2 regions of the Pseudoalteromonas sp. NZS71 genome follow, and region 2 is predicted to be linked to the other one. Evidence: predicted binding sites of a transcription regulator. Region 2 holds the regulator's gene; the other holds the start of a gene.
What was found. The regulator sigma-54, encoded in region 2, starts transcription at its own class of promoters, with help from an activator protein. The targets are predictions, from matches to a motif close to GTTGGCACGNNNNTNGNNT.
Positions count from the first base shown of each region.

Region 1: glnA (glutamate--ammonia ligase) is a predicted target of sigma-54. The motif match lies at 1,753-1,771, and genes of this name have one in related genera.

Region 1 is NZ_JADYWS010000007.1:111,236-119,409, forward strand. Features, by position in the region: gene typA (translational GTPase TypA) at 1-1,319, opposite strand, end outside; gene glnA (glutamate--ammonia ligase) at 1,827-3,233, shown strand; gene I6E85_RS06495 (DUF4124 domain-containing protein) at 3,347-3,868, shown strand; gene glnL (nitrogen regulation protein NR(II)) at 3,951-5,021, shown strand; gene ntrC (nitrogen regulation protein NR(I)) at 5,036-6,421, shown strand; gene I6E85_RS06510 (cyclic nucleotide-binding domain-containing protein) at 6,451-6,909, shown strand; gene I6E85_RS06515 (hypothetical protein) at 6,911-7,576, opposite strand; gene I6E85_RS06520 (hypothetical protein) at 7,632-7,919, opposite strand; gene I6E85_RS06525 (RNA-binding S4 domain-containing protein) at 8,165-8,174, shown strand, end outside.
Region 2 is NZ_JADYWS010000008.1:140,605-148,778, reverse strand. Features, by position in the region: gene rapZ (RNase adapter RapZ) at 1-215, opposite strand, end outside; gene ptsN (PTS IIA-like nitrogen regulatory protein PtsN) at 234-686, opposite strand; gene hpf (ribosome hibernation promoting factor) at 691-978, opposite strand; gene I6E85_RS07410 (RNA polymerase factor sigma-54) at 1,005-2,504, opposite strand; gene lptB (LPS export ABC transporter ATP-binding protein) at 2,574-3,299, opposite strand; gene lptA (lipopolysaccharide transport periplasmic protein LptA) at 3,296-3,841, opposite strand; gene lptC (LPS export ABC transporter periplasmic protein LptC) at 3,831-4,385, opposite strand; gene kdsC (3-deoxy-manno-octulosonate-8-phosphatase KdsC) at 4,382-4,933, opposite strand; gene I6E85_RS07385 (KpsF/GutQ family sugar-phosphate isomerase) at 4,934-5,905, opposite strand; gene I6E85_RS07380 (calcium/sodium antiporter) at 5,909-6,877, opposite strand; gene I6E85_RS07375 (ATP-binding cassette domain-containing protein) at 7,133-7,948, shown strand; gene mlaE (lipid asymmetry maintenance ABC transporter permease subunit MlaE) at 7,948-8,174, shown strand, end outside.

The DNA.
Region 1 (8,174 bases), on a different contig from region 2:
AAACGCATACGGCCTTTGCCATCTGGAGTCATGTTAGTAAGCTCACCTTTACGTAGGCCAACTTGTTCCATAACAGAACCCTGATGCTCGTCTTGACAGTCAATAGTAACTGTTTCAAACGGTTCTTCTAGAACGCCATCTACAGTACGTAAGATAACTTCCGGACGAGAAACTGAAAGCTCGTAACCTTCACGACGCATGTTCTCGATTAAGATACCTAGGTGTAATTCACCACGACCAGAAACACGGAAGCTATCTGGGCTACCAGTATCTTCAACGCGAAGTGCTACGTTGTGTACTAATTCTTTGTCTAAACGTTCACGGATATTACGTGACGTTACAAACTTACCTTCTTTACCACAGAAAGGTGAGTTATTTACAGAGAATGTCATTGTTACAGTTGGCTCATCAACACTTAGTGGTGGTAATGCTTCAACGTTTCCTGGGAAACAAACTGTATCAGAAATCTTAAGCTCACCAATACCTGTTACAGTTACGATGTTACCAGCGTAAGCTCTATCAGTTTCGATACGTTCAAGACCTAGGTAGCTTTGTACTGCGCCAATTTTACCATTACGTGTAGTGCCATCAGCACTGATAATAGTAACTTGTTGGTTAGGAGCAACAGAACCACGTTTAATACGACCAATACCAACTACACCAACATAAGAGTTGTAATCTAGTTGAGAAATTTGCATTTGGAAGTCACCTTCAGGATCTGCATCCGGTGGTGATACTTCGTCAACGATCATCTTGAACATAGGTTCCATGTTGTCTGATGGCTCGTCTAAATCTAGTGTTGCCCAGCCGTTGATAGCTGAAGCGTAGATTACTTTAAAATCTAACTGTTCGTCAGTTGCGCCAAGGTTGTCAAATAAATCAAAGATTTGATCCATAACCCAATCAGGACGTGAACCTGGCTTATCAATTTTATTGATAACTACGATTGGCTTTAAGCCTTGCGCGAATGCCTTTTGCGTAACGAAACGCGTTTGTGGCATTGGACCTTCTTGAGCATCAACAAGTAATAATACTGAGTCAGCCATCGAAAGTACGCGTTCAACTTCACCACCGAAATCGGCGTGTCCCGGAGTATCTACGATATTGATATGGTAGTCGTTCCAAGAGATGGCTGTGTTTTTAGCCAAAATGGTAATACCACGTTCTTTCTCAATGTCGTTTGAGTCCATCACGCGCTCTTCGTTACCGCCGCGTGTTTCTAATGTACCTGATTGCTCAAGTAGTTTGTCAACCAGAGTTGTTTTACCGTGGTCAACGTGCGCGATAATCGCTATATTTCTTAACTTTTCGATGCTCATATATTTACTCAGAGAAATTAAATTCTCAATGATCCTGCAAGATCTACGCACTCATCCACGCTTTCGCGAGATGTCCCAGCATAGGATTTAAAAGGGCGCATATTATCCCTCATTAATGACATGGATGAAAGTTTATCCAATACATATTTTAAAACTTTCTCAATACTTTTACTAAGTATCTGTTTTATATATGACAATTATATGAATTAAATTTCAATATTTTTTTGAAAAACAGTCTTTTTGACTATTTTTCCGATCTTTTTGTTACTCTTTTGCATTTAGGTTATGCTAATTTCAGCTGATTAAATTAACAACAAATTACGCTCTGTAAATTTTGCACTAAAATGGAATATTTACGCACCAATATGGTGCGTTTGTATATTCCATTTTGATGCAATGATATTTTTTTAATTTATAAACAGCCAGTTACAATAATGGCACAAAATCAGCTTAGTAAATACCAAAGCAATTATGCAGCAATAACAAAACCCAATAGTTGGAGGACACATGTCACAATCGGTTTTAGATTTTATTAAAGAAAATGACGTCAAGTTCATTGATTTACGCTTTACTGACACTAAGGGTAAAGAACAACATGTATCGATCCCTCATCACCAAGTTGATGAAGATTTTTTCGAAGACGGTAAAATGTTCGACGGTTCTTCAATTGCAGGCTGGAAAGGCATAAACGAATCAGACATGGTATTAATGCCAGTTCCTGAGTCAATCAAACTAGACCCTTTCACTGAAGAAGCGACATTAATTTTACGTTGTGACGTAGTAGAGCCTTCTACACTACAAGGCTATGAGCGCGACCCGCGTTCTGTTGCTAAGCGCGCTGAAGATTACATGAAATCTACAGGCATTGCAGACACTGTTTTATTTGGCCCTGAGCCAGAATTTTTCGTATTTGACGATGTTAAATACAAATCAGATATGTCTGGATCTATGTACAAAATTGATTCTAAGCAAGCTGCTTGGAACTCAGATAAAGAATATGCAGATGGCAACACTGGTCATCGTCCAGGTGTTAAAGGCGGTTACTTCCCAGTTGCTCCAGTTGATGACTTCCAAGATTGGCGTTCAGCTACGTGTCTAGTTCTAGAAGAAATGGGCCAAGTAGTAGAAGCACATCACCACGAAGTAGCAACAGCAGGTCAAAACGAAATCGCTACTCGCTTTAATACAATGGTATTAAAAGCGGATGAAATTCAAGAAATGAAATATGTTATCCATAACATGGCTCACTTATACGGTAAAACAGCAACGTTTATGCCTAAGCCAGTTGTTGGTGATAACGGTTCTGGTATGCATTGTCACCAGTCACTTGCTAAAGATGGTGTAAACCTTTTTGCTGGTGATAAGTACGGCGGTCTTTCTGAAGATGCACTTTACTACATTGGCGGCATCATCAAGCATGCTAAAGCAATTAACGCTTTTGCAAATGCGTCTACTAACTCGTACAAACGTTTAGTACCAGGTTTTGAAGCACCAGTTATGCTTGCATACTCTGCACGTAACCGTTCTGCATCAATCCGTATCCCAGTGGTTCCATCTGAAAAAGGTCGTCGTATTGAAGTACGCTTCCCGGATCCAACTGCTAACCCATACCTTGCTTTCTCAGCAATGCTTATGGCTGGCCTTGATGGTATCAAAAACAAGATCCATCCTGGCGATGCTATGGATAAAGATTTATACGACTTACCAGCTGAAGAAGCAGCAGAAATTCCAACTGTTGCAGCATCACTTGACGAAGCACTATCTGCACTTAGCGCAGACCGTGAATTCTTAACTCAAGGTGGCGTATTCACTGATGACTTAATCGATGCTTACATCGAACTTAAGTCTAAAGAAGTTGAAAAGCTTAACATGACAACTCATCCAGTTGAGTTTGAAATGTACTACAGCTGTTAATTAAGCTGTAAAAAATATGTGTGTTCTCAAGCCCGCTTTGCGGGCTTTTTTAATGGTAAAATTAGTCAATCTCCACTAAAGTTAAGTTACCGATAAAAATGCAGGGCTGCAGAGTGAATAACAAGATTTTATTACTATTAATTACTTTAGGATTAAGTAATTATGGTTATGCCGGTGAAACAAAAATATACGCTTGGAAAGATAAAAATGGCGTATTAGTGTTCTCAGACACCCCTCATAAAGGGGCCCAAGAGGTAAAACTCACCAGCCAAGATCTTAATATGCCTGCAACAAATACTGACATTTTTGACGAGCAACCTCAGCCTCAACAAGCGGCCTTTAGTATTGCTATTTCCTCACCTGATCATAACCAGACTATTCGTGAAAATACCGGCACTGTTTATGTAACTAGCCGAATAAAACCACGCTTTGAAACGGGTTTTACTATACAACTTTTTATTGATGGTAAAGCACACGGCCCAGCCAGTGACAGCTCAACCTTTGCAATTAGAGATGTAGAACGTGGTCAGCACACACTACAATTAAAGCTTTTTAATAGTAAAAACCAAGTTATTGCTACAAGCGAACCCTGCATATTTTTTATGCACCGAAAAGGGCTAAACCTAGGTAACTAAATTGGGGCATTACTAAACGTGCAGCAGTGTATTTAACCATATAACTTGCTTGCAAACATCCACGCACTAAAATGGTGCAGCTATGATTAATAATAAAAACTTTAGCCCTGAGCTACTCGATGCCATTTGGCAAAATCAAACAACCGCTATCATGCTACTTGATAAAAACTTCACCGTTGTATATGCCAACACCAGTACCAGCGAGCTGCTTGGCCTTGGTAATAAGCGCTTGTTAGAACAACCGTTTGATAGCCTTTTTAACTACCATTCAATCGATTTACAGCGTATAGAACAATACTCATTAGTTGAAGGCGTAGATTGCCAGCAGCATAGAGCTGACGTGGTTTTTAGCGATTCTCGCCATGCAAAAGTAGCCGTAAGTACACGACAAATTAAGTTTAATGGCTCGCTTTATATTTTATTTGAGTGGCGCCAAACCGATGACGAAATTAAGCACGACCAAGCGTCTAATCAAATGCATCAATATCAAGCTGCCCGAAACCTAATTAGAGGCTTAGCTCACGAAATTAAAAATCCTTTAGGTGGAATTCGCGGAGCGGCGCAGTTATTGCAGTATGAGGTTGATCAACAAGAAAGAGATCAATGTGCTGAGCTCATCATTGAGCAAGCCGACCGATTACGCGAACTAGTAGATAGGCTTTTGGGACCCAATCAACTTCCGCAAAAATCGTATGGCAATATACATCAATCACTTGAATCAGTTGCAAGGCTAAGTACGTTAGATAATTGTTCTAACATTAGCTTAGTTAAAGATTACGACCCAAGTATTCCTGATGTATACATTGATCAAGGCAAAATTCAGCAAGTGGTATTAAACATTGTTCGAAATGCCCAACAGGCGCTTGTAGATGGCGGTGAAATAACAATAAAAACCCGCATTAATCATCAGCATCGTCGCCCAGGTAAAGCACCTAAAAAAGCCTTGTTGATCCAAATATCTGATAACGGACCAGGTATTGATCCCAGTGTACGCGAAACACTGTTCTACCCTATGATCACCAATAAAGAAGGTGGCTCTGGGTTAGGACTCTCAATAGCGCAAACACTGATAGATCAACATGATGGCTATATAGAATGTGATAGCTGGCCTGGACATACTGAATTTAATATCTATCTGCCCTTTGCAGATTAATGTTTGGAGTTTGCATGAAAACAGTTTGGCTTGTAGATGATGATGCTTCTATTCGATTTGTACTTGAAAAAGCACTAACCCGTGCAGGGTTTAACACAGAGAGCTTTGCTAATGCGCAAGATGTACTAAGCGCCCTAAAGTTTAGCCAACCTACTGTTTTAGTTTCTGACGTACGAATGCCTGGTATGGATGGTATGGCGTTGCTTGAACTTATTGCAGAGCAAAACCCTGGGCTGCCGGTTATTATAATGACTGCGCACTCAGATTTAGACTCAGCTGTAAATGCATTCCAAAAAGGTGCTTTTGAATACCTCGCTAAGCCGTTTGATTTAAACGAAGCAGTGGCGCTAGTCGAAAGCGCATGCAGAGCAAACTCCACTAAAAAAACTAAACGCAAGCAAGCTCCACCAAAAAGTGCCCACATAATTGGTGAAGCGCCCGCAATGCAAGAAGTGTTTAGAGCGATAGGTAAACTATCGGCCTCTAGCATGAGCGTATTAATAAATGGCGAATCTGGAACAGGTAAAGAACTTGTCGCCAGTGCGCTGCACAATCATAGCCCACGTAAAGAAAATCAATTTATTGCACTTAACATGGCAGCCATTCCAAAAGAGCTTGTTGAGTCAGAGTTATTTGGCCACGAAAAAGGCGCATTTACGGGCGCCGACAGCGTGCGTAAAGGCCGCTTTGAGCAAGCCAATGGCGGCACACTATTTTTAGATGAAATTGGTGATATGCCACTTGATGTACAAACACGTTTATTACGCGTTCTTGCCGATGGTGAGTTTTATCGCGTTGGTGGCCATCAAAGTATAAAAGTAGATGTGCGTATTATTGCGGCTACGCACCAAAACCTTGAAGATTTAGTTAAACAGGGCAAGTTTAGGGATGATTTATTCCATCGTCTTAATGTTGTGCGCCTACGTTTACCTGCTCTTCGAGAGCGTACTGAAGATATAGAAAGCTTATCGCAACACTTTTTACATAAAAGCGCTAAAGAGCTACAAGTAGAAAGCAAAGTGCTGAGCCCTAAGGCAACTGAGCAATTACGCTTATTTAATTGGCCAGGCAATGTACGCCAATTAGAAAACACCTGTCGCTGGCTTACTGTAATGGCACCGGGTGAGCTTGTAAGCGAGCAAGACTTACCTCCAGAGATTCTGGATGCTTCGCCAACCCAGGAAGAAGGTGATTGGCTAGATGCGTTTCAGCAATGGCTTAATCAAGAGCTTAAACAAGGCAAAGAAAATATTTGGCCTGACATTCAAGCCCAGCTAGAAACTCGCTTAATTAAAACCGCACTGGCTAATTGTTCTGGTCATAAGCAAGATGCTGCTATAAAAATTGGTTGGGGACGCAACACGTTGACCCGAAAATTAAAAGAGCGCAATATTAGCTGATTAAACGCTTTTAACACATTTGGTTATTGATGAAGCTAATCGAACATATTCCTTTGTTTAAACAAATGGAAATTATAAACAGGCTGCACTTTTTTAAAGAATTTACGCTCAGCGAGCGCCAAGTCTTATTAGAGTCGTTCGGCCTGTTGTATTTAGTAAGCCAGCATCAATTTTTATTTAAGCAATACGATAACGACAAACGTTTGTACATTGTACTTAGCGGCGCGTTATTAGTATTTAAACATAATCATTTGCTAGAACTTGGCACTATAGAGCCCGGTGAATTTATAGGTGAAGGTGCCTTTATAAATAACCGAGAGCGTAGTACTAGTGCTCGCGCTAAAACCGACAGTATAGTCCTCGCTATTACCCCTGAAGCACTCACCCGCTTACCTAATGTTATCCGCGAAAAAATTAAAGACCGAATTATAGAAGGTATGAGTCTGCGCATTGCCAAACTAAGCGAGCATATAGAAACTCACGGTTAGTTCAGTCCATATAAATAATTTGTAGTGAGCAATCAAGCCAGCTGGGGTTATTAACGTGAGCTGTAAACCTGTAAGTATCAGATGGTTTGGCGCCAAAGGGCGTATTTATAAGTGGTTGTGAGTGACTGTATGTTTGCGAATAATTTTTGTAATAAATGACAACGTAACCGTATAAAAACTCCCAACCTAACCTTACAACAGCGCCACTGGGTAAGGTAAAGTCAGCATATTTATCTGTAAATGTGACGAGTAAATCATTGTACTTGTCTTCGCTGCATTGAGTTGTTCGTAACTTTTTAGGCATAACAAAGGTTGTACCCGCCACTGCATTTTTTAGATAAAAGCCTATATTGCCATCACCATAAAAATGATTTGAACGCGTTGTATAGTTAACTTGTGGCTCGTAACCTAGCCCCTGCATAATAGTAGCTAACTGCTCAGTCTCTTTTGGGTAAATTTTGTCACTTGATAAGAGTAATGTAGCCTCACCAAACTCTGATGGGATTGCCAGCGGTACATATTCATAAGGGAGCGATTGTGCTTTTAGCGCAGCATCGAGCTGATTGCTCTGTTCATCTTGCAAGTTTTCACTAAATACATACACGGTAGGTTGTTGGCACGCAGCTAATGGTAATGCCAACACACACATTAAAATTCCATTTTTCATAGTTACCCCTTTTGATTACGCTTGTAGTCTATTAAAGGTAACTATTTATAGCAATTTAATTTGTTTGGCTATCTAACCAAGCATCAACACTTTTTCGAGTATATAAAACTTCTTTAAATAAACGATGTCGTTCAAACTCGAGTTTTGTTTTTCTCGTGGCATCACCACTAACTAAACGGCTATGGGTATCATTGAACTTTGAAATTACAGAAAAACCGCGTTCATCTTGATCAGCTTGCTTTTTTACAGAATTAGCAAGGTGCTCTCTAACATCGTCAGCAGTTAACATACCTGAATTGTCTAATCCCATTAGCTCTTTTTTCATTGCTAATCTTACGCCCATTTCCTACTCCATTTAATGAAAACTATTTAATCCGCCAAAGTTTTAGCAATTAGCAGGCCATACGTAAAATTAACTGCTGCAAAGGTTACTCTTCAATTGCTTCAGTTTTTTTAAAGACAGATAAAATACATAAAAAATTTCATAACTATTTACGTATTACAATTAACGAAAGTCACTTGCTTTGGTGCAAAAGTAGCTGCAAGCCTTTATACTACAGCTTGTGCGTTACCCCACCGAGAGCAAATATGAACGAAG
Region 2 (8,174 bases):
TCAAGAATATCGTTAAATTCATCTTGCTCTTTAGGGATGTTTCGCACATCAATGCTAACAGCAATTTTATCGTAGCTATCAGACACACTGCGAACTAATGAAGGAAGCAAGTTAACTGGAATATTATCTACGCAATAATAGCCTAAATCTTCTACAACGCGTAAAGCAACCGACTTTCCAGAACCAGAACGGCCGCTTATGATAATTAACTCCATTTAACACCCTTTATAAAACTATGATTGATCGACAATAACTTGGTAAAGCTCAGCATCTGATTTTGCACAGCGTAACTGTTTACAAAAATCTTTGTTGTTTAGTTTATCAGCAATGGTTGCGAGAGTCTTTAAGTGCTGTTGGTTATCGCCATCTGGTACGATGAGTGCGACAAAAATATCAACAGGACGATTATCTATTGCATCAAAATTTATTGGAGTTTCGCTAACGAGTACTAAAGCTAAAGGCTCTTCTGCACCGCTCATTCGACCATGAGGAATGGCAATGCCACGGCCAATACCTGTACTACCCAGTTTCTCTCTACTCATTAAAGCAGTAAGGATATCCTGTTGCGGTAAATACGGAAGTTTGTCGTGAGCAAGTTCGCTAATGAACTCTAAAATTCTTTTTTTGCTATTAAAAAGGACCGCAGCTTTGCTGCAGTCCTGGCATATAAGTGAGCTTAATTTCATCATATTAGTGTCGAGCAAGCTTCTCTTTGTGTTTAATTACTTGTCGATCGAGCTTGTCGATCAACGAGTCAATGGCGGCATACATATCTTGATGTTCCGTAGAGGCAAATAGCTCAGCACCACTTACATGTATTGTGGCTTCTGCTTTTTGATTTAATTTTTCTACATCGAGAATGACATGAACATTATTAATATGATCAGAGTGTCTTTCTAGCTTCGCAAATTTGGTATTAATATAGTCTCTTAGTGAATCGGTTAATTCTACGTGACGACCAGTTAAGTTTAGTTGCATAAGCATTACCCTCTTTTTTTTGCGTCTTAGATCAAGCTTTTACGTTGATTTGACGGTGGAATAGCCAGAGATTCGCGGTATTTTGCGATTGTACGTCTTGCTACTTTAATTCCTTGCTCAGCCAATATATCCGCTATTTTGCTATCACTCAATGGTTTTGCTGAGTTTTCTGCAGCGATTAATTTGCGGATAAGTGCACGAATTGCTGTAGATGAACATTCACCACCGTTTTCGGTGCTTACATGGCTTGAGAAAAAGTATTTAAGCTCAAATATACCACGGGGTGTATGCATATACTTTTGAGTTGTTACGCGCGAAATTGTTGATTCGTGCATTTCTACCATTTCAGCAACATCATTTAAAACCATTGGTTTCATTGCTTCAGGGCCGTGTTCAAAAAAGCCTTGTTGTTGCTTAACAATACAATTAGTTACTTTTAAAAGTGTGTCGTTTCTACTTTCTAAGCTTTTAATAAACCATTTAGCTTCTTGTAAATGCGAGCGAATAAACTGGCTGTCACCACTCGATTTCACAGTGCGAGACATTGCAGCGTATTGGCTATTAACACGAATTTTAGGCATGCTATCTGGGTTTAACTCAACAACCCAGCGGCCTTTAATTTTTTTAACTGACACGTCTGGAATAACATACTCAGATTCTTCTCTTACAATAGTATCTGCTGGCTTAGGACTAAGAGTATGGATTAATGTCATTACTTCTTTAAGCTCTTCTTCTTTGAGCTTGGTTTTCTTCATTAATGTACGATAGTCACGAGCAGCTAATAAATCAATATGCTCGGTTAAAATCATTTTTGTTTCATTAATGTAAGGTGTTTCTTTATCAAACTGATTAAGCTGAATACACAAACACTCTTGTAAACTACGTGCAGCAATACCAACAGGATCAAACAGTTGGATGCGTTTTAATACAGCTTCAATTTCATCAAGTTCGACTTCGTTATCATCTTCGTTTTCTTGATTAAAGCTTTCTAAAATCTCTTCGCAGCTTAGTGTTAAAATACCTGAATCATCAACTGCTTCTACGATGGCAATAGCAATAGCTTCGTCTGTAGGGCTAAATGGCGTTAATTGTAACTGCCACATTAAATACTCATGGAGCGTCTCTGTAGAGGCACCTTGATAAATTGATTCATCTTCAGGCATTGGACCCGATGATGCTGCAGGAGCGGCACTCATGTACTCATCCCAGCTAACATCCATAGCCATGTCGTCACTTAGCGTGTCTTTCGCAAGTGCTTCACCACTATCTTGTTCGTATTCGCTTGGAGCATCATCGGCAGATGCGCTAACAGTTATGTCATCGGTATCAGCTTTTTGCTCGTTTTTGCCAGCAGCATCTTCTGAGTAGTCTTGTTCTTCAACCTCTAATAGCGGGTTGCTGTCGAGAGCTTCTTGTATTTCTTGCTGGAGATCCAATGTACTGAGTTGCAACAAACGAATAGCTTGTTGCAGCTGTGGAGTCATTGTAAGTTGCTGGCCCATGCGCAGCTGTAGTGATTGCCTCATGTATCTCTAACAATCCTTTTATGTTGTTATAATTAATACTAGCAGATGCTTAAAGACATGGCGTAAATGTTACAGCCTAAATTGCTCGCCTAAGTAAACATCGCGTACTGTTTTATCATTTAATACGTGTTCTGGAGTACCTGATGCAATCAGCTCCCCATGAGAAACAATGTAGGCTTTTTCACAAACATCAAGGGTTTCTCTTACGTTATGGTCGGTAATTAATACTCCAATCCCACGATTTTTAAGATGTTCTATTATTTTCTTTATATCTAATACTGAAATTGGATCAACACCAGCGAACGGTTCATCCAGTAATATAAATTTAGGATCTGCTGCCAGCGCACGTGCTATTTCGACACGACGACGTTCGCCACCTGATAATGCCATACCTTGGCTATCGCGAATGTGTTGTATGCTAAATTCATCTAATAATTTATCGAGTGTATCTTCTCGAGTTTGTTTATTTAGCTCTTTGCGCGTTTCTAAAATAGCCATTAAGTTTTGATAAACAGTTAGCTTTCTGAAAATTGAAGACTCTTGCGGTAAGTAGCCTATGCCTAATCTAGCACGACTATGCATAGGTAAAAGAGTAATATCGTTATCATCTATCGATATTTTACCTTTATCGCTAGGCACAAGGCCTACAATCATATAAAACGTGGTTGTTTTGCCTGCGCCGTTAGGGCCAAGTAAGCCAACAATACTGCCCGCTTTTACTTCAAGGCCAACGTTTTTTACAACTTCACGGCCTTTATAGCTCTTTGCTAATAGTTCTGCTTTTAATGTGCTCATGGTTGACCTTTGTCGCTTTTTTTACTTTTTTTAGTTTCAATGGGTACTAAAATTGTATGAACGCGGTCAGTTGAGTTTTCATCTTTTTCGGCACTGATTAGCTGTTGCTCAATGTCGTAGGTAATGCTTTTAGCATTTATTTTTTGTCCTGCTTGCGATACCTGTGCATTACCAACAAGCGTTAAAAAACGCTTAGATACATCGTAACGTACTTCGTCAGCACTGGCGCTCATAGTCGTGCCGTCTGATTGCTTCTCTTCAAAGTGGGCAGGGCTACCAGTGGCAATTAATAATTGCTTATTATCACCAAGTTCATCGCGTTTATGTACTTCGAGACGGTCGGCTGTAATACGGCGGTTACCGTGAATAATTTCAACGTTTTTCTCAAAAATCCCGACATTAGCTTTTAATTGACCTTCTTGCTTATCGGCGCTTATTGATATTTGATTTGCAGCAGGCTGTGTATTTGGCTCTGCAGCACTGCTATTAAATGCTAGTATAAGTGTAGGAATAATAAGTGATTTTAATATTTTATTGGTCATAATATATGGTTCGCGTATGGTTAATTAGTTTTATCACTTCGGTTTTTAAGTCGGCTTCTAGGCCTTTGCCGGTGATTTTTAAATTGGGTCCAGTGATGATAACGGGTTGCTCCGAGCGCATTGTTAATAGCTTTATATCTACCTGAATATTATCAGCATTGATTTTGTCTATCATGGCGTTATCGGTTAAGTTTTTGGCAACCACATTACCTTCTAAAATTAATTGTTTGTCTTCGTATAATGTTGCTTCGTCTGCATTTATTTGCCACGTTTGCTTTTCGTTATATAAAGTAAAAATGGGTTTTTCAAAAAACGTGAAACCTAATTGCTGATATAGTTCCATTTTAGCCGCAGTTACTTTGTGGCTGATTGTACCTTGTTCGTCATAGGCTGTTTGTTTGAGTTCAATGGCTATGTAATCAGGCTTGGCAATAACTTCAGGCTCAGTCTGAGGCAAAATATTTGGTTGTGTAAAATAAGGGTACCAAAGCCAAACCATACAGCTAATGAATAAAACGCTTAATATTATGCGCGCTGCATTCATGAACTAGTGCCTTGTGTAGTCAACGCTTTACCATTTTCAAGCATAAGTAAGTCGGTGAGCTCTCTTACTGCACCAAAGCCGCCAGGCATTTGCGTTACATAGTGTGATAAACGTTTAATAAGTGGATGGGCATCATTTACTGCAACAGCAAAGCCGACTAATTCCATAACGGGCATGTCAGGGCCATCATCACCGATATAAGCAATTTGTTCATCGCTAAGGTTGAGTTTGTCTTTTAATTCTTGATAGGCAATGAGCTTATTTTCTTGGCCTTGATAAATATGCTGTACGGTTAAGCTGCTCATACGTTGTTGCACTATTTGTGAATGACGACCAGTAATTACAGCCACTTCAAAGCCACTGTTTATAAGCGCTTTAATGCCAAAACCATCTTTTGTATTAAATGCTTTTAGCTCTTCACCTTGATTACCAAGATAAATACGGCCATCAGAAAATACACCATCAATATCGCATATAAGTAGCTTTACTTTTTTAGCGCGTGCTTTTGCATCATCGCTCAGCGGTTGATAGAGTTCTTCAAATTGCATTTATAACACTCCTGCTTTTAATAGGTCTTGCATGTTTAATGCGCCAATAGGTTGGTTTTTCTCATTGACGACGATTAAGCCATTTATACGTTTGTGTTCCATAATATTAAGCGCTTCAGCGGCTAAAATATCTTGTGTAGCCGTAGTACATGACTTAGTCATAACAACATCTATTTGTGTTGTATGAATATCAATTCTTTGCTCTAAAATACGACGTAAATCGCCATCGGTAAATAATCCCACGAGCTGCTGATTTTCATCAACAATGGCTGTCATGCCTAAACCTTTGGCGGACATTTCAATAAGGGCGTCTTTAACTGTTTGTGAAACGCTAATAATAGGTGTATTTGCGCCACCGTGCATAACATCTTTTAAAGTAAGCAGTAAGCGCTTGCCTAAACTACCACCTGGGTGAGATAGCGCGAAGTCATCAGCTGTAAAGCCGCGGGCTTCTAATAGTGCAACTGCCATGGCATCGCCCATCGCAAGCGTTGCAGTGGTGCTTGATGTAGGAGCTAGACCCAATGAACAGGCTTCTTTTTCTACTTTAATACACACATGTACATTAGCAAGGGTCGCCATGGTTGATTGCGTATTGCCAGTCATCGATATCATTTTGGCACCAAGTCGTTTTAAAACCGGAATGATATTTAAAACTTCGCTGGTCTCTCCTGAATTAGAAATAAGCATAACCACGTCATTTTTAGTGATCATACCTAAATCACCATGACTTGCTTCACCAGGGTGAACAAAAAATGCAGGGCTGCCAGTACTCGCAAGAGTGGCCGCGATTTTATTGCCAATATGACCTGATTTACCCATGCCAATGACAATAATACGGCCTTCGCAGTCGTACATTAATTGGCACGCGTTATTAAAATTCTCATCTACATATTGTGCAATATCACTAAGTGCTTGGCGCTCAACATCTAAAACGCGAAGACCTTGTTCAATAAAATTTAGCGTTGCCATCATTTACCCTACTTGACTAAAAATATACCCTTGGTAACCCAAAAACGCTATTAGCAATAAGCCGCCTTCTACTCTATTGATACGTTGGGTGCCTCTAAAGTTCAATGACATAATAATAAGAGCAAGTGTTGCACCAATCATAATTAATACGTCTCGACTTACTAATGATGGGTCAATGGCAGAAGGGTTAATGATACCTGCAAGTGGTAATACCGCTAGAATATTAAATATATTTGAGCCAACAATATTACCTAGTGCTAAATCATCTTCATTTTTAAGTACACCAGCTACCGAAGCTGCAAGCTCTGGCAAGCTAGTACCAATGGCAATAATTGTTAAGCCAATGACTAAGTCGCTTAAGCCGAAGTATTTTGCAATGTCTACAGCTGAACCTATTAAAAAATGAGAGCTAACAGGTAGGAGTATCATGCCTATAACTAACCAAAATATCGCTTTTTTTGTAGGTACATCGTTAGGTACGTCGTCGCAGGCTTCTGAGACAAATGGGTCATCTTGGTTTTTTGCACGCATAGACACAATAATTAACCCACCGATGAATACGATAAAGCCAACTAAAAGTGCAACACCTTCATTAAATGAAAAGTAGTTATCCGAAAAGACATACCAAGTAGCAAGAGATACTAGCATTACCAATGGCATTTCGCGTTTTAACGTACTAGATGAAACTGAAAGAGGGCGAAATAGAGCTGTAATACCTAACACAAGTAAAATGTTTGTAATGTTAGAGCCAACAGCATTACCGACGGCAGTGTCGGTTTTGTTAGCCAGAGCGGCAGAGGCTGAAACCATCATTTCGGGGGCTGATGAGCCCATAGCTACCACGGTTAAACCAACAATAAGTGTAGGTACACCAAAGTTTTTAGCAAGAGCCGCAGCGCCATAAACAAACCTGTCTGCACTCCAAACAAGAGCTGCAAAACCAAGAATTAAAATAACAAACGAGGTAACCATTGTGTTAAGCCAGTTATACAAAATACGGATGGCGCGAATAGTAACAAAAGCCAAGATGAAAGTATAAATAAAAGAGTAAGGTCAACTACGTAACAATGCTGCTTTTAAACAGCTAATTTAAAAATTTAAGCCGGGGTTAAGCTGTTTTGAGCGAGTCTTATAATCCTTTTCATGGATGTATTACAAAATCTTACGAATTGTTTTTTCCATCTTTGACAAAAAAGCTTTAAAATAGGTGCACTAGTGAACATTTTTATGGAGAGCGACTTGTCGCAATCAATAGTAGAAGTCAAGGATGTTAGCTTTTCGAGAGGCAATAGAACTATATATAAAAATATGAGTTTTAGCGTTCCTAAAGGTAAAATTACTGCGATCATGGGGCCAAGCGGAATTGGCAAAACCACTATGTTGCGTTTAATTGGTGGTCAGCTTAAACCCGATTCAGGTGATATTTTATTTGAAGGTGGCAGCATTCCTAAAATGTCTCGTAAAGAGTTATACGAAGCACGTACTAAAATGAGCATGCTTTTTCAAAGTGGTGCGCTGTTTACTGATATGTCGGTATTTGACAATATTGCGTTTCCTATAAGAGAGCACACAAAGCTAAGTGAAGACCTTATTCGATTAGTTGTATTAATGAAGCTGCAAGCGGTAGGGCTACGTGGCGCTAAAGATTTAATGCCCTCTGAGTTATCAGGCGGTATGGCAAGACGTGCTGCACTTGCGCGCGCTATAGCACTTGATCCAGAGCTAATCATGTACGATGAGCCATTTGCAGGACAAGACCCTATTTCGATGGGCGTATTGGTTAAGCTAATTAAGTCGCTTAACGAGGTATTAGGTTTATCGTCTTTAATTGTGACGCATGATGTGACAGAGGTAATGAGTATTGCCGATCACGTTATAATTATCGCTGATCAAGGGGTAATTGGTTGTGGTACCCCAGATGAAATGCGTAATCACGAATCTCCTTTAGTTCAACAGTTTTTAAAAGGCTTGTCGGATGGTCCGGTACCATTTCATTTTCCGGCTCAAGCTTATGCAGACGAGCTGCTTGGAGAAAAAGCATAATGTTGGATTTATTTCAAAAGCTAGGGCATAAAACGCTAGGACGCTTTGCGGCTCTCGGTCGTTCAGCTTATATGCTGTTTAGTGCATTAGCGCATGTTCCTAATTTTAAAAAAGGCACACCGTTACTTGTTCGCCAGCTTTATATGGTGGGTTCGCAATCGTTACTCATTATTATGGTGTCGGGTTTGTTTATCGGCATGGTATTGGCTTTACAAGGTTACACCGT